2 regions of the Lactobacillus sp. IBH004 genome follow, and region 1 is predicted to be linked to the other one. Evidence: riboswitches for the same ligand, from Rfam matches in the RefSeq annotation. Region 1 holds a riboswitch; the other holds the start of a gene.
What was found. A riboswitch is a leader RNA that binds a small molecule or an ion and turns the genes downstream of it on or off. The one in region 1 is predicted to bind FMN.
Positions count from the first base shown of each region.

Region 2: another riboswitch for FMN. It lies ahead of LDX54_RS04705 (ECF transporter S component); the one in region 1 lies ahead of ribD (bifunctional diaminohydroxyphosphoribosylaminopyrimidine deaminase/5-amino-6-(5-phosphoribosylamino)uracil reductase RibD).

Region 1 is NZ_CP110217.2:303,069-314,395, reverse strand. Features, by position in the region: gene LDX54_RS01510 (D-2-hydroxyacid dehydrogenase) at 1-835, opposite strand, end outside; gene LDX54_RS01505 (coenzyme F420-0:L-glutamate ligase) at 902-1,618, opposite strand; gene LDX54_RS01500 (MFS transporter) at 1,893-3,095, shown strand; gene LDX54_RS01495 (BspA family leucine-rich repeat surface protein) at 3,197-5,821, opposite strand; gene ribH (6,7-dimethyl-8-ribityllumazine synthase) at 6,172-6,645, opposite strand; gene ribA (GTP cyclohydrolase II) at 6,647-7,873, opposite strand; gene LDX54_RS01480 (riboflavin synthase) at 7,885-8,490, opposite strand; gene ribD (bifunctional diaminohydroxyphosphoribosylaminopyrimidine deaminase/5-amino-6-(5-phosphoribosylamino)uracil reductase RibD) at 8,475-9,512, opposite strand; FMN riboswitch at 9,657-9,790, opposite strand; gene LDX54_RS01470 (hypothetical protein) at 9,900-10,094, opposite strand; gene LDX54_RS01465 (amino acid racemase) at 10,241-10,987, opposite strand; gene LDX54_RS01460 (UDP-N-acetylmuramoyl-L-alanyl-D-glutamate--2,6-diaminopimelate ligase) at 11,002-11,327, opposite strand, start outside.
Region 2 is NZ_CP110217.2:921,028-932,354, reverse strand. Features, by position in the region: gene LDX54_RS04730 (HU family DNA-binding protein) at 96-371, opposite strand; gene der (ribosome biogenesis GTPase Der) at 557-1,864, opposite strand; gene rpsA (30S ribosomal protein S1) at 1,923-3,128, opposite strand; gene cmk ((d)CMP kinase) at 3,189-3,875, opposite strand; gene LDX54_RS04710 (LysM domain-containing protein) at 3,914-4,390, opposite strand; gene LDX54_RS04705 (ECF transporter S component) at 4,494-5,180, opposite strand; FMN riboswitch at 5,263-5,377, opposite strand; gene LDX54_RS04700 (pseudouridine synthase) at 5,406-6,122, opposite strand; gene scpB (SMC-Scp complex subunit ScpB) at 6,125-6,733, opposite strand; gene LDX54_RS04690 (segregation/condensation protein A) at 6,723-7,460, opposite strand; gene LDX54_RS04685 (hypothetical protein) at 7,457-7,816, opposite strand; gene xerD (site-specific tyrosine recombinase XerD) at 7,826-8,734, opposite strand; gene LDX54_RS04675 (S1-like domain-containing RNA-binding protein) at 8,727-9,614, opposite strand; gene pyk (pyruvate kinase) at 9,788-11,327, opposite strand, start outside.

The DNA.
Region 1 (11,327 bases):
CTTCCGGCAATGAGTTCAGCATATCCTTTTTATTATAAAAATCAGTTTCATCGGCTAAGGTATCAAGAGCAGCTGCAGAAATTTGTCCATTTTTTAGTGCCGCAATTAAAGCTTGTGTGTCAACCAAGCCCCCACGAGCTACGTTAATCAAAATAGGCTTTTTCTTCATTTTATCAAAAGCAGTTTTGTCAATCATGTTTTCGGTACTTGCTAATAACGGCGTATGCAAAGAAATAATATCGGATTCAGCAAGAATCGTATCAAAGTCAGTATAAGTAAGATATGGTTCTAAAGACGCGTCATAAACCGGATCACAAGCTAAAACTTTAGCCCCTAATGCGCTATAAAGCTGGGCACTGGCTCCTCCAATGTGACCGGCTCCAATTATGCCGACAGTACAGTTAAAAATTTCTGTGCTAATTGTACTTTCGTCATAAGTAAAATCACCATGTGCCATTCTGTCTTGGTAAATACCAATTTTACGCAATAAGTACATTGCGTCAGTTACGCCAAGCTCTGCAATAGCTCTTGGTGAATACGCTGCAACGTTAGTAATCCTAATGCCGTTCTTCTTTGCTGCAGCTAAATCCTGGTTATCAACCCCAACTTGCCGAATGGCTAGTTGCGTAATGCCATACTGCTTAAATTTTTCATATACACTAGCACCTACAGGAAGATTGCCTTCAGAGCTCACGCCATCAAAACCTTCAGCCAAATCCGCATTTTCAGCACATAAATCATCGTGGACAATTTTTACTTCAACATTATTTTTTTGAGCCCAATTTTCAATACGGGATTCTTCCATTTTGATTACGCCGTAACAAATAATCTTCATTTATTCTTTCTCCTATTCTTAATTCAAACTGGCATATTTACATTAATATTTATGAACTAAAAAGTCTTATAAACTATAATTCACAACATCGCCAATACCAGAATCAGTATTTTGGTCATATTCAAGTCCATGAATACACACTAAAGGCATATTGACTCCTCGTTGCCCCATTACTAAACCAGCAGCAGCTGCCAGCAAATCACAAAGCGTTTCAGCTGTACCAGCTTCTTTATTTATCCTTAAGCCATTTAATCCGTATAAGCCAACTGCTACCTGATTAGCACCTTTTTTATCTGCCCTACCGTCACTGTCAGTAATGATTACACTAGTTTTTACACCTAATTCTTGGTAAAAAGTATTGCTGATGCGTTTAGCTGTTAAATCACAATTCTTAGGTAAAGTTATCGCTGTATTATTTTTACCCTTGTCAACACCGCCACTAGTTAAAAACAAACCGTTAGGAAGCCAAGCACCAATATGATTTCCACTTACTTCTAATTTACTGCCAGATGGGTCAGCGGTTTGGTCAATAATCACTTGAATTAAACTGGCATCCTTTCTGGGTATGCGTTGATGAATTCTTTTTGCCACAGAAGTTGGTGCTACGTGGCTTAAATCCACAATATTGCCCTCCGCCATTGAGCAAATTTTAGACGCTACACAAATAATGTCGCCAGCAGCAATTTTGAAATGTTCTTTTTTGATAGTTTCAACTAATATTCGGGACAAGTCACAAGTTTTAGATATCATGGGCACGCCTTGCAAGCCAGTAATTGTTACCATATAAAATCCTTATCATAACCGTTATTATTTTTCCTTAATATTTATATAATACTCTAAAAGGTTGAACAACACTATGTATTTTATGGCTTTGGCAGCATAAAAAACATTACTCTTAATAAACTTTATAAAATTAACAATTACATTTAGGTCTAAGAATTTGTATAGTGAAAATGGCCGTTTCAACTAATGAAAATGGCCGTTTATGTTACTTTTGCTGCCAGCAAAATTCCTACATGTTACGCTTCTCATTATATTACATGAAAGCGTGATAAAAATGGACAGTAATAAATTTCTCAAGCGCAATCAAATATTATTACCACTAATCAATCTGCTATCAAATTTTGGCAGTATTCTAGTTGGAATAGGTGGTGCACTAATTATTCGTGAATATTCAGATAATATCGTTGTTAATGGCTTGATATCAAGTATTAGTTCCTTGGCACTTATTTTGAGTGTCCTGTTTATTGGATCAAAGCTTGATAATGTCGACAAACGCCGCATGTTAATTTGGATATATATATTTCTGTGTTTATTCTTATTACTGCCGTTTACTTTTCCCAAAAAATACTTTGTTCCCTTATATATTCTGGTTGACCTTTGCATTACAATGTTCAGTTTAGTTGAAGGACTATCATTTACGGGAAATTTAAAATCTCTTCTGACAGATAATTCCCTCGAAAAAACCATCAACTGCAATTCTATTGCTGGTCTGATCGGTAATATTGCCAGTATAGCTGCAATAGCAGCTCTGATTTTGACTACACGCAATTATTTATATTTTCTCCTAGTAGCAAGCAGCGGCTTTTTCATTAATATTTTTCTTACCCTAGCTTTGCACCAAAGGCATTTTGTTAAAGATAAAAACAATTTTAAAACCATAACCCATCTGGTCAAAGTCTGGCACAATATTATTACTAATAAAGGCTTACGCGCAGCAATTATTGTGGCCATGTTTAATGGTGCTCTCCAATCTGTATTCAACGGACTGATGATTTACTTCTGGAAAACAATTGATCCTACATACAGTCAAGTATACTGGCTGCTGCTTGCTGTAGTCAGTGGCCTCTTATTAGGAGCTGTGCTTATTCGCTTTGATAACCACTACTGGTTACTGTGCACCTTAATCATAATTACTACTTTAGCATTAGGCATATTCTTTTTAAAACAAACAATCGCCACCATGTTCATTAGTACAGTGTTAATTTATGGAGAAACTTTACCAATCGGTAATTGGTGCAGCAAAGTTAGAATTAAAAGGACTAGTAAAAATGTTCAGTCTGCTCAATCAAGTTTTTTGCAACTAGGCAGTGCACTATTAAATATCTTTTTTACAGTCGGAGTTTCAGCAATTGCCAATGTGCTGCAGCGACCTGCTCTTACGCTCCTTGCTAGCGGAATTTCGTTATTACTAGTTTTTGGCATTTTTGGTATTAACGTGCAAAATTATCGCTTAGGCAAAAGCAACAGGTCTAATTAAATTTCTTCTTCCTTATACAGCAATTTAGCAAAACAATAAAAAAGCTCTATCTAGCCTATTTTTACTATGATAGAACTTTTCTAATTATTATTTCTCAATTGCTAAAAATTAGCTTTTTTAATATAGCGATTCTTACCAACAATATAGTACAGCTTATTATGCATTTTAATAGCTCCACCATATGTTCTGATCGTTTGTTTCTTTTTCAATACTTTACGACCAGAACGCTTTACTTTCTTATTAGCCTTCCTGGTGTAAATATAGGCATTGTGCTTAAGTTTGCGTTTAATACCTGTTACATTATTAGCTTTAATAAAAGTATCGTTTCCAAGTTCGTAATATTTCTTATTCTGAATAAGCCTACTGCCATAGGTTTTAATTTTTTTGCCAATAAAGTATTCGCCAGCTTTACGGCCACCATTTTGGTCATATAGATAGGAATTATGACGAACTGTTCGAATGACACCATTTCTCGAATAAACATAAGTAACAGTTTGTGGCTGGCTGCTAAAGAAGCCGGTAGCATTAACAGGTCTAAGTTTAAGAGTATAACCTGTAATATCCAAAGCCTTGGTAATGTAGCCTTCACCAACAACGCCAGTTAAAATCTTAGAGGGAGCAATTTCATTTTCGTTCTCATCCTGATAATGAACTTCAACTCTTGCTACAGTATTATTATCATTTATCCCTGAGTTTGTTCCATGACCGTTTGAGCCGGAATTATTTGAACCTGAATTGTTTGAGCCTGAATTATTATTAGAATCATTCGTTTTGTAAATAAATGTAATATCATCTAGATTTTCTCCAATGCGTCCTGACGCATTTTTCGGCATAGCCGTTAAAACATAACCAGGAATTTCTTTGACTTTAGCTTCATAATGAGTGCCGTATGTGCCAGTGTAAGTCTCATCAGGCGCAAGCGTCTTGCCCTTTTCATCTTGATAATGAGCTGTTATTGTAGTTTTACGCACGTACGTTTCATCTTTTGCACCATCTTTCCAATTGCTCATCAGTTCAGCTGATAGCCATTGTTCTGAGCCTTCAGGATCCTGCATTGTTTTCTTTCCAACATTTAACCAAGTTCCTGGTGTATCAAGACCCATAATTGAAACGAGTTTGTTTCCTTTTCCCAGTTTCAAAACTAGCAAGTTTTGGTGCCCTCTCAGCATATCATAGGTGTTACCATTACTACTCATATCAAAATTGCTGATATCTAGGGTTCTTAAGTTCGAAAGTTTAGGATATTTACCATCTTTTTCAGGATCAGCGTAGAGATAAAACATTTGACTCATGCTTTTTACTTTAGAAGTATTGAAACTTGACAAATTCAAACCAACTAAACTATTCGTATCACGAAACATGTATGACATATCTACAACATTTGCAGTATCAAAGTTGAACAGGTCTAAGTATGTTAATTTATTACATCCATTAAACATACTATTCATAGTTGTGACTTGAGAGGTATTAAATTTAGAGATGTTTAGGTCTTTTAGCTTTGTACATTTAAAGAACATAGATGACATATTCGTTACTTTACTAGTATTAAAGTTAGAAAGATCAAGTGAGATAAGGCTGGAATCCCAACCGAACTTTGAACTCGTATCGCTCTTATAAGAATAATACATACTAAACATTGACGCCATATTTTCAACATTTTCAGTATCAAAACTGTGTACATCAATGTTAGTCAAACTTGCACAGTGATTAAACATAAATGACATGTCTTTAACATTAGTAGTATTGAAGCTAGTAACATTTAATTTTTTAAGACTCTCACACCCTGCAAACATCCATGACATATTTGTGACTTGGGAAGTATCAAAACTCTGCAAATCTAATTCTTTGAGACTTTTGCAACCGGAAAACATATATGACATATCTTTGACTTGGGAAGTATCAAATTTACTTAGGTCAAGATCTTCGAGATTGGTACAGCGGTCAAACATATAAGACATGTTTTTAACATTTGAGGTATTAAAATGAGAAAGATCTACGTGTTTAAGACTACTGCATTGACTAAACCAGGCAAACATGGTGGTCGCTTCCGAAGTATCAACGTTTTCTAAGCCTTCAATATCAGTTAGGCCACTAAGGCTAATAAAAACTGACATGGTATTGCCAACAACTTTAAAGTAACCGTCAAAGATTACCTTTTTTACCTTTGCAATATCAGGGTTTCGTCCACCTTGATCTAGAAATTCACCTAAAGTTTTAGTTGTATTGACAATAGTCGGATTATCCTTATCATGACTTCCACTTACAGTTAATACGTTAGTATCACTATCATAACTTTCGTCAGCATTACCCCACTTACTTGTTTTAATAGTTTTTGTACTAATTTTATTTTCATTCTTAGTAATGTCTGTTTCTGGCTGATCATTACCAGCAGAAGTTTGAGAGTTTGTCTCTTCATTTGTGCCCTGCGATGAGCCCACACTCCCGTTTTGAGTTTCATCTGCATTATCTGTAGTATCATTAGCATTTCCTTCTGGTGCAGTGGTATTCGCATTATCAGTAGTGCCTTGATTACTTCTTTGAGATGCATTATTATTTGCTACTCGGGTTTTATTCCTATCAAAGTTTTGCGCAGTGTCCTGTGTTCCTGAATTGCTATCAGCCTTTACCACATTAGTATTTAAAATTGCTAAACCAAGTGCAGCTGCCGTTAAACTACTAAAAAGCAGTGCTCCAGTTCGCTTATTGTGGTTCAATCCTTTATTCATTTTTCACCTCAATAATAAAAATTATCTAATTTTGCTACTAAAAAAATATGAATATCATTACAATTTCATTATATAATTAATTTAATAACATTGCAAGTAAAAATATTTTTTTAAAAGTGCTTAAAATAGCCATAAAATTAACATTAGTAACAAATTAAAATAACTATTTTACTGTTATCGGATAATATATGCATATATGATTTTAAAATTAGTTTTAATAATTTAAAGATAAATCAACTAATAATAAAAGCAAACAGCAAGCCGCTAAAACTACTAAGACCAAAAACAAGCCACTTCTATTTCTAGAAACGACCTGTTTTTTCTTTATTTAGGATTGTGCACTTAAAAAATTATAGTTGCTTTATCTGTTCTTCTATATTTAATACTTCTAAGACATCTGTAGCACACTCAGCTCCTTTATTGCCTGCTTTACCTCCGGCACGATCAGTTGCTTGTGCAACCGTATCGGTCATAAGTACACCAAACATGACTGGAACTGGCCCATTGGCTGATGCAGCTGCTAACTGAGAAGTAGTACCTTCACAAACATAGGTAAAATGAGCTGTTTCGCCTCTAATTACAGCTCCTAATGCAATAATGCCATCAACTTTGCCACTTTTTGCCAGACAGTTGACCGTACGAGCAATTTCAAAAGCACCGGGTACTTTCACAAGCACAATATTTTCATCTTTCACTCCTGATTTTTTCAATTGCTCTAGCGCACCTGAAAGTAGGCGATCCGTTACCACACCGTTAAATTGAGCAACGACAATACCAATCTTTTTATCCTGTCCCTGGGCAATGTTGCCAATAATTTCTTTCATGTTAATCTACCTCGTTTAAAATATGATTCATTTCATGCTTTTTAGTTGCCAAGTAATTCTTATTTTCTGCGGTCATGCCTACTTCAACAGGTATTCTTTTGACAACTTTAATGCCATAATTTTCTAATTGCGTTACTTTATCCGGATTATTGGTCATTAATTCAACTTCGCTCACGCCTTTTTGCCTTAAAATTTCAGCAGCAACATTATAGCGGCGTGCGTCAACCGGCAAGCCAAGGTGCTGGTTAGCTTCAACTGTGTTCATACCTTCGTCTTGCAGCTTATAAGCGCGCAATTTATTTTCTAGACCAATTCCCCGACCTTCTTGACGCAAGTATAAAACTGCTCCTGATCCATTTTGCTCAATTTTTGTTAAAGCTGCGGCAAGCTGAGCGCCACAGTCACAGCGCTTAGAACCAAAAACATCCCCAGTCAAACATTCACTGTGAAGCCGCAATAAAAGAGGCTCACCTTTTTTTACTTCACCCTTACTAATTAACAAAGTCGGTTGCTTTTCAGGATGCTTTTTATCCCTGAAACCTTCAAGCTGGAAGTGACCGTACTTGGTAGGAAAAGCAACCTTGGTAAAGGATTCAATCCCCAAATCTTTATTTGCCAGATTCTTGCGGTATGCAATTAACTCTTCAATGGTCAAATAAGGAATACCAAGTCCTTCTGCTAAAGCCTTTAGGTCTTTACGTCTGGCCATCGTTCCGTCTTTTTTAATGCACTCGCAAATAAAGCCTACAGGTGCAACTCCTGCCAATCTAGCCAGATCCAAAGCAGCTTCAGTATGACCTGTGCGCTCCAGTACACCGCCTTCTTTAGCTACCAAAGGAAAAACATGACCTGGATGATAAAAGTCAGCCCACTGGCTATTAGGATCAGCCAATTTTTTAATAGTTTTAGCACGGTCAAAAGCTGAAATTCCCGTAGTGGTTTCAGTAGAATCAACACTAAGGGTAAAAGCCGTGCCAAAAGTATCGTTCGAACCAGTTTCAATTGGTTTTAGTTGCAAGCGGTCAGCGTATGCCTTACTCATCGGCACACATAATAGTCCGCGCGCCTTAGTAATCATCATATTAACTGCTTGAGGCGTTACCTTTTCAGCCAGACCAATCATATCCCCTTCAGACTCACGCTGCGGTGAATCAGCCACAATGACCAACCCACCTGTCAGCATATGTTGTAACACCTTTTGCATTTTTTCATTCAGTTGTTCTGTCATTTTTTCCTCCATTAAAATTCCTTTTTCCAAGCTTGAATTTGTTTGACAGCGTACCGACCAATCATATCCACTTCAATATTGACTTTGTCATGCACTTGATAGTGAGCCAAAGTAGTATTTTGTATGGTATAAGGTATTAAGCTCACTCCAAAATGATCATTTTGCGTCATTGTCACGGTTAAACTAATGCCGTCAATGGCAATTGAGCCTTTTTCAACAATAAAAGGAGCATACTTATGTGGTACTGCGAATTCTAATTCTACAGAATTCTCATTTTCATCCCGTTTTATTAATTCTGCTGTAGTATCAACATGACCTGCAACAATATGACCATCAAGCTTACCGTTTAAAGACAATGATGGCTCTAAATTTACTAAACTACCTTTTTGCAAATTGCCCAAATTAGTCCGTTTCATTGTTTCCGGCATCACGTCTACTGCAAAGTCATTATCGCTCCAAGCGGTAACGGTTAAACAAATACCATTAACGGCAATGCTTGCCCCTAAAGGCAAATCTTTTTGCACTAATTTAGGAGCGCAAATACCTAGTCTTGCATGTTGCTCACTAATTTCCAAACGGGTTATCGTTCCCGTAGTTTGAATTATTCCTGTAAACATTCTTTTCTCCTCACGCGAATTCTGACATCTTGATTGAATTTTTTAACGTCTAAAAGTTGATAATCACTTTTTTCTGCTAAAGCCTGGCCAAACACAGCAGGTAATGCAGTACCGCCTAAAACTAAAGGAGCAATGTATGTCACTATTTCGTCAGCCAAGTCCGCTGCTACAAACTGGCTCTGGACATTGCTGCCACCTTCAACTAATAGTGCTTGAATTTCATGTGCGGCTAAAAACTGCACAATTTTTGAAGGTGTCCATTTAGCAGCAGTAAAGCAGCGAACATTTTCAGCTACTTTTTGTGTCAGTTCAGTTCTACTTAATAGCCAAATTTCGCCTTGTGTCTTAAACATGCGACTGTTAAAGTCTAATTGATTAGCATCTTTAGTAAGCACTATTCGAATAGGTGGCTGGGGTAAATTTTTAATTCTGACCGTTAAAAGCGGATTGTCTATTCGCAAAGTATTTGCCCCAATTAAAATTGCTTGGTTGTGCAAACGCAACTTTTGCACATCCACCTGAGCTGCATCCCCAGTCAAAATTGTTCTCGTTTTACCTGCAGCATTAATTTTGCCATCAAGAGACATTGCATATTTAAGCGTCACAAAAGGCCTCTTTTGGTGATAAAAAAAGTTATAAGCAACGTTTAAATTTTCTGTACCACCGATTATCTCAGTTTGCACCCCATGGCTTTCTAGATATTCAATACCCTTGCCAGCTACAATTTGATGAGGATCAATCTGACCAATAACAACTTTTTTTATTCCAGCTTCAGCGACCTTTTTGCAGCAAGGAGGTTGCTTGCCGTAATGGCTGCAAGGCTCTAGTGTGACATACAAGGTTGCTCCCTGTGCCTGCTGGGGATCAGCTAAGTGTGAGAGTGTATTCACTTCTGCGTGTTCCTTACCAAATTGATGGTGGTAGCCGGTCGCTAGAACCTGATTGTCCTTAACCAAAACTGCACCAACTAAAGGATTTGTCCAAGTCATTCCCTGAGCTTTCAATGCTTCTTGAACTGCCATTTGCATATAATCCTTATCCTGCACTAATTTCACTTCCTAAGCATTAAAAAACCTCGTTGATTCAATCAACGAGGCTTATTTTATATTCATCAAATAAGATTTCAGCGAAGTTTAATAACGACGCGAGTTTTCTGTCTAATCTTGTTTGTTCTTCTCCCATCCAGACTTTAACTGTCGGTACTAGACTCACACTAGTTCCACCGCAAAACGCGGGTCACGGACTTCAATTATTAATTGTCACCGTCGGTAGGGAATTACACCCTGCCCCGAAGAAACCGTATTCAACTTATTCCAGTATAATATAGATATCCTATATCGGCAATAGCAATTTATTGTTTTATAAAATTATATATATACGATAAGCACAAACTTAAATAAAATAATTCCTTATAGTCCCCAATCAGACAAATGGAGAGGGATATTATTATTTTTACCAAAATATTTCTTAAAGGCAGTGCCAAATGACAAATGATCTTTAAGATGATTGCGATAGGCGTCTCTAATGCTTAAAATTGCTGTCACAGCTAAATTAGTAGTCAGAATTATCAGTATGCCAATAAATATATATAAAAGATATAACATTTTAACCCTCCCATTTTTAACTGTATTACTTTTCTAATACACTACTACCAAGTGGCAACATTGTCAATACTTTTTGGAAAAATAAATAGACTAATAATCAAATTGATTACTAGTCTATTTAATTTGCATTAAACCTTACGCTTTATTTAATACATATATTTCTCTATAGCAGTCTTAGGATCCATTCCTGCACGAATTTTTAGTTCTAATTCAATTGCCACATCAGCAATAATAACTTGCGGATCAATAACATTATACGGATGCTCTGGCGCCTTTTCCTGAGCTAAAGATAATTCAGTACAACCAAGTAAAATTACATTACAGCCATACTGATCATGCATGGTGCGTAATATGCGGTGATAAAGTTCACCATCAACTACGCCTTTTTCTTTAATGCTGGAATAAATCAGCTCAGTAACCAGCGGTTGAATCTCAGGACCACCCAATTCTACCTCACGGCCAACTTGTTCAATTTCGTCTTCGTACAAATGATCATAAATCGAACCTTCCGTAGCAATCAAGCCAATCTTTTTTTCCTGCGGAAAGTCACTTGCAAATTTATGAACAGCAATACGCATCATATGTAAAAAAGGAATATCAGTTAGTTTAGCCAAGTCATCATAAAAATAATGTGCAGTATTACATGGCATCACGAAAAAATCGGGCTTTAACATTGCTTGCTGGAGCACATCATCACGCAAAGCATTGAAAAAATTAGGTTGGCTATGGTCTTTGATATAAGCCGTGCGGTCAGGAATTTGGGCATCATTAACCAAAATATAATTCAGATAGTCCTGATCTTTGGTAATCTTTAGACGGTGATTAATCATGCGGACATAGCTTTCCGTTGCAATCGTACCCATACCGCCAATAATACTAAAAAAATGTTTCATTAATACCTGCTTTTCTAACCGTTAAAATGTTCTTTTTGCCCTTCAAGTTCATCAATTACCTGTTGTGCAACTGTAATATCAGACGGATAAGGAGTATCTACTCCCCGGATCTTTTGATAACTATCTTCACCTTTACCACAGATCAGAACAACATCACCCTGCTTGGACATACTGATTGCATCATGGATGGCCTTCTTACGGTCTAGTTCTATTGTGACATCAACTTTAGAATGATCGATCCCTGCATCAATTTCCTGTGCTATATCCTTGGGATCTTCAAAGCCAGGATCATCTGTTGTCAGAAAGGCTTTAGCAGCGTAGGCATTTAGACTGTTACTAA
Region 2 (11,327 bases), 620 kb from region 1:
ATTTTAGCCGATCAGATCAATTACAGCTACAAATAATATCAAACAAAAAAGATGATGGCGAATTAAGCCACCATCTTTTAAATAAAGTCATTGAGCTATTTAACAGCTTCCTTAAGAGCTTTACCAGGTCTAAATGCAGGTACAACACTTGCTGGAATTTGGATTTCATCGCCTGTTTGTGGATTACGTCCTTTACGAGCTGCGCGCTTACGCACTTCAAAAGTGCCAAAGCCAATTAATTGTACTTTTTTACCTTTAGCTAGATCTTCTTGGATAGAACTAAAAATTGCATCAACTGCTGTAGCTGCATCTTTTTTAGTTAATTTAGCTTTTGCTGCAACTTCAGTGACTAATTCTGCCTTATTTGCCATTGGGAATTCACCTCCTGTAACTTGAATCTCTTAGTAAGATCCTTATTTAATTCCTCAATTGAGGAACAGGGAATAAATGATTATTGGAACCACTTTTTTCCTTGATTTCAAAATAGCACAAAACCCTTGATACAACAAGCAATTACCTCTAAAAATGTGATTTTTGTGTCTTTGGTAGATACAAACTATTTTCTTTTTCGAGCAATAATTTTTATGGGAGTGCCGGAGAAGTCAAAATTTTCCCTTAATTGGTTAATTAAAAAGCGCTGATATGAAAAATGCATTAATTCAGGATCATTGACAAATACGACAAAAGTTGGTGGATTAGTGGCTACCTGCGTCATGTAGTAAACTCGTAATCTTTTTCCTTTAATCATAGGCGTCGGAACTAACTTACTTGTTTCTAGTAAGAGATCATTTAAAACGCTGGATTTAATTCTTTGTTGTTGATTATGAGAAACTCTTCGAACCATCTCCGGAATTTTAGCCAGATTCTGCCCCGTTTTTGCTGAAACAAACAAAATAGGAGCATAATCTAGGTACTGAAATTCTGAACGAATAATTTGCTCAAAATCCTTGCCACTGTTACTTGTTTTTTTAGGCAAATCCCATTTATTGACAACAATAATAATTCCTCTTCCAGCATCGTGGGCATATCCAGCAACATGCTTGTCCTGCTCTCTAATGCCTGTGCTGGCATCAAGTACTAGGCAGACTACATCAGAATGCTCAATTGCACCCATTGCTCTCATTACTGAGTATTTTTCAGTCATTTCGTAAACTTTTCCCCGGCGCCTTATACCAGCTGTATCAACAATTCTAAATTTAGTACCATCTGTTTCAAAAGGGGTATCAACTGCATCACGGGTCGTTCCCTCTTCGTTATTAACAATTACACGATTTTCACCGACAAGGCGGTTGACAATTGATGATTTTCCTACATTAGGCCGTCCTATTACACTAAAAGAAATTTGCTCCTTCTCATTTTGCTCCAAGTCTTTAGGCAAACTTTGCACTATTTGATCCAGCAAATCTCCAATACCCGTGCCATGCACGCTTGAAACAGGAATAGGATCGCCAAAACCTAAGCTATAAAAATCATAAATGTCCATCCGCTGCTCAGGATTATCAGCTTTATTTACAGCTAAAATCACTGGCTTCTTAGTTTGATAAAGCATTTGGGCAATGCGCTCATCAAGATTTGTTACATGATTAGCGACATTAGTTAAAAAGATGATTACATCAGCTTCTTCAATTGCTATTTCAGCTTGGGCTCTTATTTCTTCTTCAATATTACTATTTTCCCAAGTTATTCCACCAGTATCAATCAAATCAAATGTGTGCCCCAACCATTCAGCTTGCGCATAATTACGGTCTCTAGTCACGCCAGGTTTATCTTCAACTATTGCTAACCGTTGATTAATAATCCGGTTGAAAAGCGTTGATTTACCAACATTAGGCTGTCCTACAATTGCAACTACGGGTAAAACCATTTTTCAGCCTCCTTTTACAAATAAAAAAACCGACTTAAGAGTCGGCTTTTTTATTAAATTAACGACGATCTTTTAATTGGTCACCTATGATGTCACCTAAAGCAAAGCCGCTGTCATCATTGTTCATATATTTTTTATTTACTGAATTGCGGTTATATGAACTGTGTGAACGATTGCCTTCATTTTCAGAATTCTTGGGCTCAGCAGCCTTCATAGAAAGTGAAATGCGATGCTCACCAGGGTCAATGTTTAAGACCTTGACTTTAACTTTTTGACCAACCTTTAAAACATCACTTGGCTTGTCTACGTGTTTATATGATATTTCAGAAACGTGAACTAAACCTTGAATATTATCAGCTACTTCAACAAAAGCACCGAAGTTAGTTAAAGATTTAACTTCGCCTTCAAACACATCGCCTTCGTGTAAGTCAGCTGTAGCTTGTTCAAAAGGAGAAGGTTCAGTTTGCTTAATTGAAAGGGAGATGCGATGTCTATCATCATCAATACCAATTACTTTAACTTTGACATCTTGACCAGCCTTTAAAACATCGCTTGGCTTATCAACATGTTTGTATGAGATCTCGGAAATGTGGACTAAACCATCAACACCGCCAACATCAACAAAAGCTCCAAAATTAGTTAAACGGGAAACCTTGCCTTCAACAACATCACCCACAACTAACTGTGATGCAACCTTGTCAAAAGCTTCTTCACGTTCTTCTTCAATTAAATCTTTGTGAGAAAGGATTAAGCGGTTCTTACTTGGATCAATTTCAGTAATTTTAAGTTTCATGGTTTTGCCGATAAATGGCTTAAGATCCGAAACATAACGGTTAGAAATTAATGACGCAGGCAAAAATCCTCTAGTGCCTACATCTACTAACAAACCACCACGAACTGAAGAAGTAACTGTGCCTTCAATTGTCTTTCCGGCTTCAAAATCTTTTTGCAGTTCATCGTAAGCTTCTCTTTCCTTCAAGCGGGTAACTGAGAAGAAGAATTCACCATTCTCTTTGTCTCCGCCGGCTTTTCTTAAAACTAAAGCTTTGAGCTTATCGCCTGGTTTAACTGCTTCACGTAGGTCAACGTTGCGATCTGAAGTGTATTCACGACGAGGAATTACACCTTCAATACCGGCATTTTCAACACCAACATCGATTTGACCTTCTTCAACGTCTAAGACTTCAACATCTACAATATCTCCGACCTCAACTCCTTGCATTTGCTTTAATGCATCTAAAAATTGATTACTGTTTTCTGACATTATTTACCTCCCAATATCATACTCTAATTCTAAATGAAAGTTTGATATTTTTCTACTGTTTTATACCCTTTTTTTATAGTTTTTTTGACTTTTTTTAATTTCAGATAAGATTGCATTAACTACCTGGTCTATAGTCATAGAAGTTGTGTCTATTTCAATAGCATCAAGTGCCTTTTTTAATGGTGAAATTTTACGATGCGAATCTTTATAATCCCTTTCCAGTATGTCTTGTTCAATTTCTTCAAGGGACTGGTTAGTTTTAATTCCTCTTTCTTTAAAATCAAGCATTCTTCTTTGGGCTCGAGAATGAGCAGACGCAACTAAAAAGATTTTAACGTCAGCTGCAGGCAAAACTGTGGTCCCAATATCACGACCATCCATCACTACATTCATCTGACCGGCCATTTGTCTTTGCAAACTGACCATTTTAGCTCTGATATCTGCCAAAGCTGATACTTGAGAAACGTGAGCAGAAATATCCGGTGTACGTATATCTTGAGATATATCCTTATCGCCGGCAAAAACTTTTTGTTGGCCATTTTCGCTTTTCAGTTCAATTTTTTCTTTATCAATAGCAGCCAATATGCCTTTTTCATCACTATAACTAAGTTTGTGTTCACGTGCTAACCAGGTAGAAGCACGGTACATTGCTCCCGTATCAATATACGTAAAGTTCAATTTTTGAGCTATTATCTTTGCTACTGTACTTTTTCCAGCTGAAGCTGGTCCATCAATTGCTACTTGCATTCAATAAAAAAGGGACTGCAGTCCCTATCCTTTCTAAGTTATTTGATACGCAGTACTTGTCCGATATCCACCTGACTGTTAGGATCAAGTTGATTTAACTCAGCTAACTGACCAACAGAAATTTTAAAACGACGAGCAATACTACTTAAAGAATCTCCACTTTGAACTATATATTGTTTAGTTTTCACGTGTTTCTTTTTATGCTTAATCTTAGGTTTTGGTTTTGCCTTCGGTTTGCTTTTAGTTTTATTTTCGACAAGTTTGTTTTTTGCAGGAGAAGCTTTAACGTTTGCTTTTTTGGCAGCTTTTTTATGAATTTTGCGTACTTCAACTATTTTATTACTTGAATTATTATTCGCTGCTAAATGATGTACTACTGGAACAAGGCCAATTAGTATCATTATAAGTAAAACAATGAGTACAATCCAACCTTTAGAACCAGAGCTGTATGTTTCAACTCTGGTTTTTTGCGGACGTTTATAATGTTGATATGGTCCCTTAGGATTATTAGTCATCTTAAAAAGCCTCCTTACCTAACTTGTTTAATTTTAGCATATTTACCATTTAAGTGGATAAAAAAATCGGTCATTTAATAGACCGATTTCATAATTTCTGATTTTAGTTTTTTAAATTGAAGTTTTTCCTGACAAATGGTTTGATTGTTCTCAAAACAGTTTCAAACAATAAGTAAACCACCGTACCATTTATTGCCCCTTTTAATAAATTAAACGGCACAATAATGCCAAAAATATAGGCACTCATTGATGGAATGTGGAGCAATTTGCCCAAATAAACTTTCTCAGTAAACGCCAATAGACCTGAATAACCATGAATAGCTGGCAAATTGGGTACCGTAGTTGCTGCATAAAAAGGTGTTAGAACCAGAGCATTTAAAACTGACAAAACAAAAGCCATCGCTATAATGCCAAGAACTATACCTAAGATTGGTTTTAAATGTTTTTTAGTAAAACTCTTTTCATCTTTATTGATATTTCTAGTCAAATAATAAAACGGCAAAGCAAATGAAATTGATGCTAAAAAGGCAGCAGATTGACCCACTAAACTTGGTAGCGCAAAACCTTTATATATTAAATTAATTAGCATTCTCACAAACGCGATGAAAATGCCGGGTAATGGACCAAATAAAAAAGTACCAATAGTAATTACAACATCAGAAAAATCAAATTTTAAAAAGCTGGTGACAGGCAATGGTATTTCCAAAAGCATTAATACATATGCAATTGTTCCAATTAAAGTATATGCTACTATATTGACCAAATTATTTCTGCCTTTTCTTTGCAAAATTCTTACCTCCAAAAAAACTCGGTCTGTTGCTTCTAGCAACAGACCGAGTAAAAGTAAGCTAAAGATCTTGGCTTTTAGTTTAGTCTGTCTTCTTTCATCTAGACTTTAACTATCGGTATCACAATAGATTCCACCACTTTCGTGGGTCGCGGACTCTCACCGCCGGTCGGGATTTTCACCCTGCCATGAAGACAACAAACTTAATATTTAATTTTCAATACCATCTTAATCTACGTCTTTTAATCTGTCAACTTCCTCATGCGATAATTCGCGAAAACTTCCGGAAATCAGAGAATCCAGGGTTAAAAAGGCATATCTTTCACGTGCTAATTTTTTAACCTGATGATGAACAGCCTTAAACATTCTTTTTACTTGATGATACTGCCCCTCATGAATAGTTAACTGTACTATTTGGCTATTTTTTTTGCGGTCAGTTCTAATTACTTTAACTTTAGCCGGAGCACATCTATGACGATCAATTTTTACTCCGTGGGTAAGCTGACTGATTTCTGCAGGAGAAAGCACACCCGTAATTTTAGCAACATATACTTTTGCTACATTATTGCGTGGATGCATCAATAAATTTGCAAGCTCTCCGTCATTGGTCATCAAGAGTAAACCTGACGTGTCATAATCTAGTCTGCCAATTGGGTACAAGCGGTAGGGCAATTCTTTAAAGTAGTCAACAACGGTTTTTCGGCCTTTGTCATCGCTGGCAGTCGATACCACCCCACGCGGTTTATAAAAAAGGTATGTGTGCAAACTTTCCCGCTCAATTGGTTCACCATCGACGGTAATATTACTAAATGTATCTACCTTAGTACCTAATTTTGTAACTACATTACCATCAACTGTCACCCGCCCTGCGGTGATCATTTTTTCAGCCTTGCGTCGTGAAGCAATTCCAGCTTCAGCAATTACTTTTTGTAATCGTTCTAACACCATTATGATTCTCCTTTTTGAGTTTTAGCAATATTCTTATCTGCTTGACCCTTAGCCGCAAATAAATCGATTTCACCTTCGGCATTAACACTATCATCTTCAAAATCTTCAATTAGAGGTAAATCGGCTAAACTTTGATAACCAAAATACTGCAAAAAATAGTCAGTGGTCACGTATAAATTAGGGTGTCCCGGAGCCTCTTTTTTGCCATTTATCTTTACAAGACCCCGCCAAATTAATGTTTGTAAAGCACCAGATGAATTTACCCCTCTGATTTCATCAATTTCTATCCGAGTAATAGGCTGCTTATAAGCAACAATTGCTAATATTTCCAAAGCGGACTGACTAAGACTTTTAGTTAAATCTTTTTGAAAAAAGTTTTCAATTGTTTTGCTTACTTCCGGCCGGGTTGTTAATTTATAAGAATCGTTCAGCTGCTGTATTTGCAGACCTGAATCCGAATTTTGCTGTAATTTTTCCTGCAAGCTTTTAGTTAATTCGCGCAGTGCAGGCTTGCCAATTTGCAGCAGTTCACACAAATTAGTGCTTTCAATGCCATTATCACCGGCCACATACAATAGAGCCTCTAACTGGGCAATTTTAGTTATCATCGCTATCAATTCTTTCCAAGTTCAGATCGCCAAATGTTCTATTTTGTGTTACCCGCAATTCTTGCTTTTTACAAAGTTCAAGCAATGCTAAAAACAAACCAATAACATCAGATAAAGTTTTCATTTTTTGACAACATGCAAAAAAACTGACCTTTTTGCACTTTGCCAATTCGGTTTGCAAAAAAGTACTCATCTCTTTAACAGAGGTTTCTTTCACCTCAACCGAAACAATATCTGGCTGTCTGATCTTCATTCTTTGTAATACTAAAATAAACGTATTAGCCAATTCGGTGGAAGTAATTTGTCCTCGAGGTAACGGCTGAATCTTTTTACTAAGGGGCACGCTTTCCTCTTTAGCAGCAGTAATGGGAACCTTTTCGTTACGCTTTTTAAAGTAAACCGAGATTTTTTTGAATATTGAATAGGTAATAAGCTGCTGTACGAGTTCATCCCTAGGATCTTCCTGTTCCTCATCATTTTCTATGAAATCATTTTGCGGCAGTAGTGATTGAGACTTTATGCGTAACAACAATGATGACATGACAAAGTATTCACCGGCAATTTTCAAATTAAGACTTTGCATTTGATGTAAATAGGCTAAATATTGGCTGGTAATTTGGGCTATCGGAATATCATAAATATCAATTTTCTGTACTTTAATTAAGTGCAGCAACAAATCTAAAGGGCCTTCAAAATTGGGTAATTCCAAAGTAAGATTAGCACTCATATTTTTGAGTCCTTTTTTAAATATTTAATCAGATCAATATATTCAGGAACAGCCGTAATTCTTTTTTGGGGATTACTTTGAGCCAGTTCTTGTACTGCCTTTGCTTCATATTTAGCTTTGCGAAAATCAGGAGCAAATGAAATGTAGCGAATGACAACAAATTGTTTATTCGCTTGCGTGCCAATCACACCAATAAAATTAGGATCCTTAGACCGATAAAGATATAGACAAAATTCAGCACTATTTTTATTTAATTGAATTTCATCCTTAAGATTTGCGAGATTTTTAAAATCCGGTAAATAGGATAACAAACCCATTGCTACTTTTTCCGTGTCATTTTTACATTCAATTAACATTTAATCACCTTAAATTCGAGGATGAGTTTTCTCGTATACTTGTATGATATGTTTCTGGGACAAATTGGTATAAATTTGTGTAGTACTAATATCCGAGTGTCCTAAAATTTCTTGAACCACACGCAAATCAGCCCCATTTTCAAGTAGGTGAGTAGCGAAGGTGTGTCTTAAAGTGTGAGGGGTAACGTTTTTCTGAATACCAGCCAACTTGCAGTAATGCTTGATAATTTGCCACACAGCTTGTCGAGTTAGAGAACCGCCGCGACTGTTCAGAAAAATAAAATCCGTGTTTTTTCCCACTTTCAATATCAAGGGATCACGTACTTTTTCTTTATAACTATCAATCCAGGACAAAGCAACTTTACTAATAGGAATCAACCGTTCTTTTGAGCCTTTACCAAAAACTTTGACTAATTTCAATTCTTCATGCAAGTCGGTAAATTTAAGGTTTATTAATTCGCTCACCCTTATTCCTGTTGCGTACAACGTTTCAAGTAAAGCACGGTCTCGTAATCCCAGCTTCTTTTTTATATCAGGTTGCTTAAGTAAGTCAGTAACTTCGACTGTGGTTAAAGCAACTGGTAAAGGTCGACGTTTTTTGGGTGAGTCTATTTCAAGCATAGGATTCAATTTTTGAATATTTTGTCTTACCAGCCACTGGTAAAACTTTCGCAGACTTGAAATTAAACGACTAATAGAACTTGTTGCTTTCTTTTGATCGCGTTGCTCAGCCAAAAAAGCATCAATATCAATTGCTTTAGTCGGCCAGGAAGTTAAATTTTCCTTTTGTAAAAAATCAATGAAAGAGCTTAAATCCTGCTTGTAAGCAGTGATTGTATTAGCACTTAATCCTCGCTCAATCTGACTAAATCTTAAATAGTCCTCAACTTGTTCTGTTAACTTATTCAAATTATTCATTTTTGTCTTCTTCGGGGTCGTTAAGTAATGAAATTGTTCCAGTAGTTTTATCTTCCACTATGTATTTTCCCTTCAACAAGTGTCCTAATGCTCGTTTAAAAGCTGATTTTGATATGCCAAAATAGTTTTTAATATCCTCTGCATCAGATTTATCATAAAAAGGTAATGTTTTATCTTTTTTTCTGCGCAAACTCATTAAAATCATCTGCGCGTCATCATCTATTTCTTCAAAAGATCGCGGCAGGCTGCTCAAATTTAAGCGGCCATACTGACTGACACCAACTACTCTACCCTTAAACTGTTCACCTAAACGAAGTGGACGAGCCATTTGTGAAGGATGAACAAAGCCTAAATAATATTCTTTAGTAATTACAAATGCTCCTACTTCACGGGCTGAATAGACAGTCCCAAAAACATCTTTATTATTCATGCCGTCAGGAAAATGAGCTGCAAGTTGTTCAAAAATATTTTCATCCGCCATTTTTGCCCAAATACGATCTTTTTCATCAGTTTCAAGATGAACTAGCAGTTGATCACCAACTTCAGGCCAGCGTTGTTTGTCATAAGGGAGATCATCCAAGGAAATCACTATATCTTTATCTGGCAAGCCAATATCTACAAATACACCTAAGCTATACTTGACTTCAGTCACTTTGCTCCAAGCATACTGATCTTCTTGAGCAAAGGGTAGAAACTGGGTCATTTCCCGATTATGCTGTTTGTTATCATACAAAAATCCTTTGATTTGATCCCCCAGTTTTGGCTTTTCTTCTTGAGTAATTTCCTTTCTTTTCAATTCGTAAGTCAAACCTTCGACTTGAACAAAAAAAGAATTTTCATTTTGATCTATTATTTTTCCAGTTGCAATAGTGCCTAGCATGATTATTCTCCTAAGTCTAGATATTGGATCTGATAACAAGTATATCATTTTAGCGGATTAAATTGATATCAGTCAAACCAAATTAACTAATGATTTTCATTTAATTTACCACGATCAAAGGCAAACAAAAATAGCCAGTACTGATTACTGGCTATTTTCACATTTTACTTTAATTAAAGATTTGAAACTTCACCTTGGTAAATAGCACCACGACGAGCATCAACAGTAATAGTAATACCACTGCCAATCTTTTCAGTAGCATCAGTAACACCAACAACAACTGGAATTCCTAATGATAACCCGACAACTGCAGCGTGTGAAGTCAATCCAGAAGCTTCAACAACTAAACCTGAAGCCTTCTTAATAGCTGGCATGTAATCAGGATCAGTAGTTCTGGCAACCATGATGTCGCCTTCTTTAACCTTGCTGATAGCTTCTTCAGCACTATTAACCACAACTGTCTTGCCAACAACTGAGCCGTTACCTACACCTAGACCTTGAGCTAATTTGCTACCAATGATTTGTAGTTTCATTAAGTTGGTTGTACCAGAGTCACCAACAGGAACACCAGCAACAATGATTACTAAATCACCATCTTTTACATAGCCTTGTTCTTTGGCAACATTAGCTGCTACTTCAAACATATCATCAGTAGAAGCTGGTTTGTCAGTAAGCAAAGGTTGAACGCCCCAAGAAATGCCAAGTGAGTGTTGAATCTTTTCGTCAAAAGTTAAGGCCAAAATATTGGCGTTTGGACGATATTTAGAAATCATTCTGGCAGTATAGCCTGAATTAGTTGCAGTAATAATGGTTTTAACACCTAATTCTTGGGCAGTCCGCACAACAGATTCACCAATAGCTTCAGTAACGTTTGAACCCTTGTATTCTTCAAATCTTTGCAGAGCCAAAGTATTACGCTTAAGAAGTTCTTGTTCAGTTCTTTCATCAATTTCAGCCATTGCTGAAACAGCTTTAACTGGGTACAAACCGTTGGCGGATTCACCAGAAAGCATAGTTGCATCAGTACCATCAAGAACTGCATTGGCAACATCTGATACTTCAGCACGAGTTGGACGAGGATTTTCTTGCATTGAGTCAAGCATTTGGGTAGCAGTAATAACTGGCTTACCAAGTGCGTTTGCTCTCTTGATTAAATCTTTTTGAACAAATGGGACATCAATAAATGGAATTTCAACACCCATGTCACCACGAGCAACCATTAAACCATCTGAAACTTGCAAGATTTCGTCAGCATTATCAATACCTTCTTGTGATTCAATCTTAGGATAAATCTTAACATAATCACAACCTGCATCTTCACACAGCTTACGGATATCAAGTATATCCTGCGCCTTACGTGCAAACGAAGCAAAGATAAAGTTAATGCCATTAGCTAAACCAAATTTGATGTCATCAGTATCTTTTTCAGTAATTCCTGGCAGGCGAATTTCAACTCCTGGTGCATTAACACCCTTTTTAGAACCGATAACACCAGTGTTTTGCGCTTCACAAACTAGCTCTTTCTTTTCTTCGTCTTTTTCTTTAATTAATAAGTCAACTAAACCATCATCAATTAAAACATGACCACCAACGTGGGTGTCACCATAAAGACCTTCGTAAGTAACATGGATCATGTCCTTGTTACCCGGCTTGGAATCATCCATCGATACACGAATTTGGTCTCCAGTATTAATGGTAAACTTGCCACCTTCT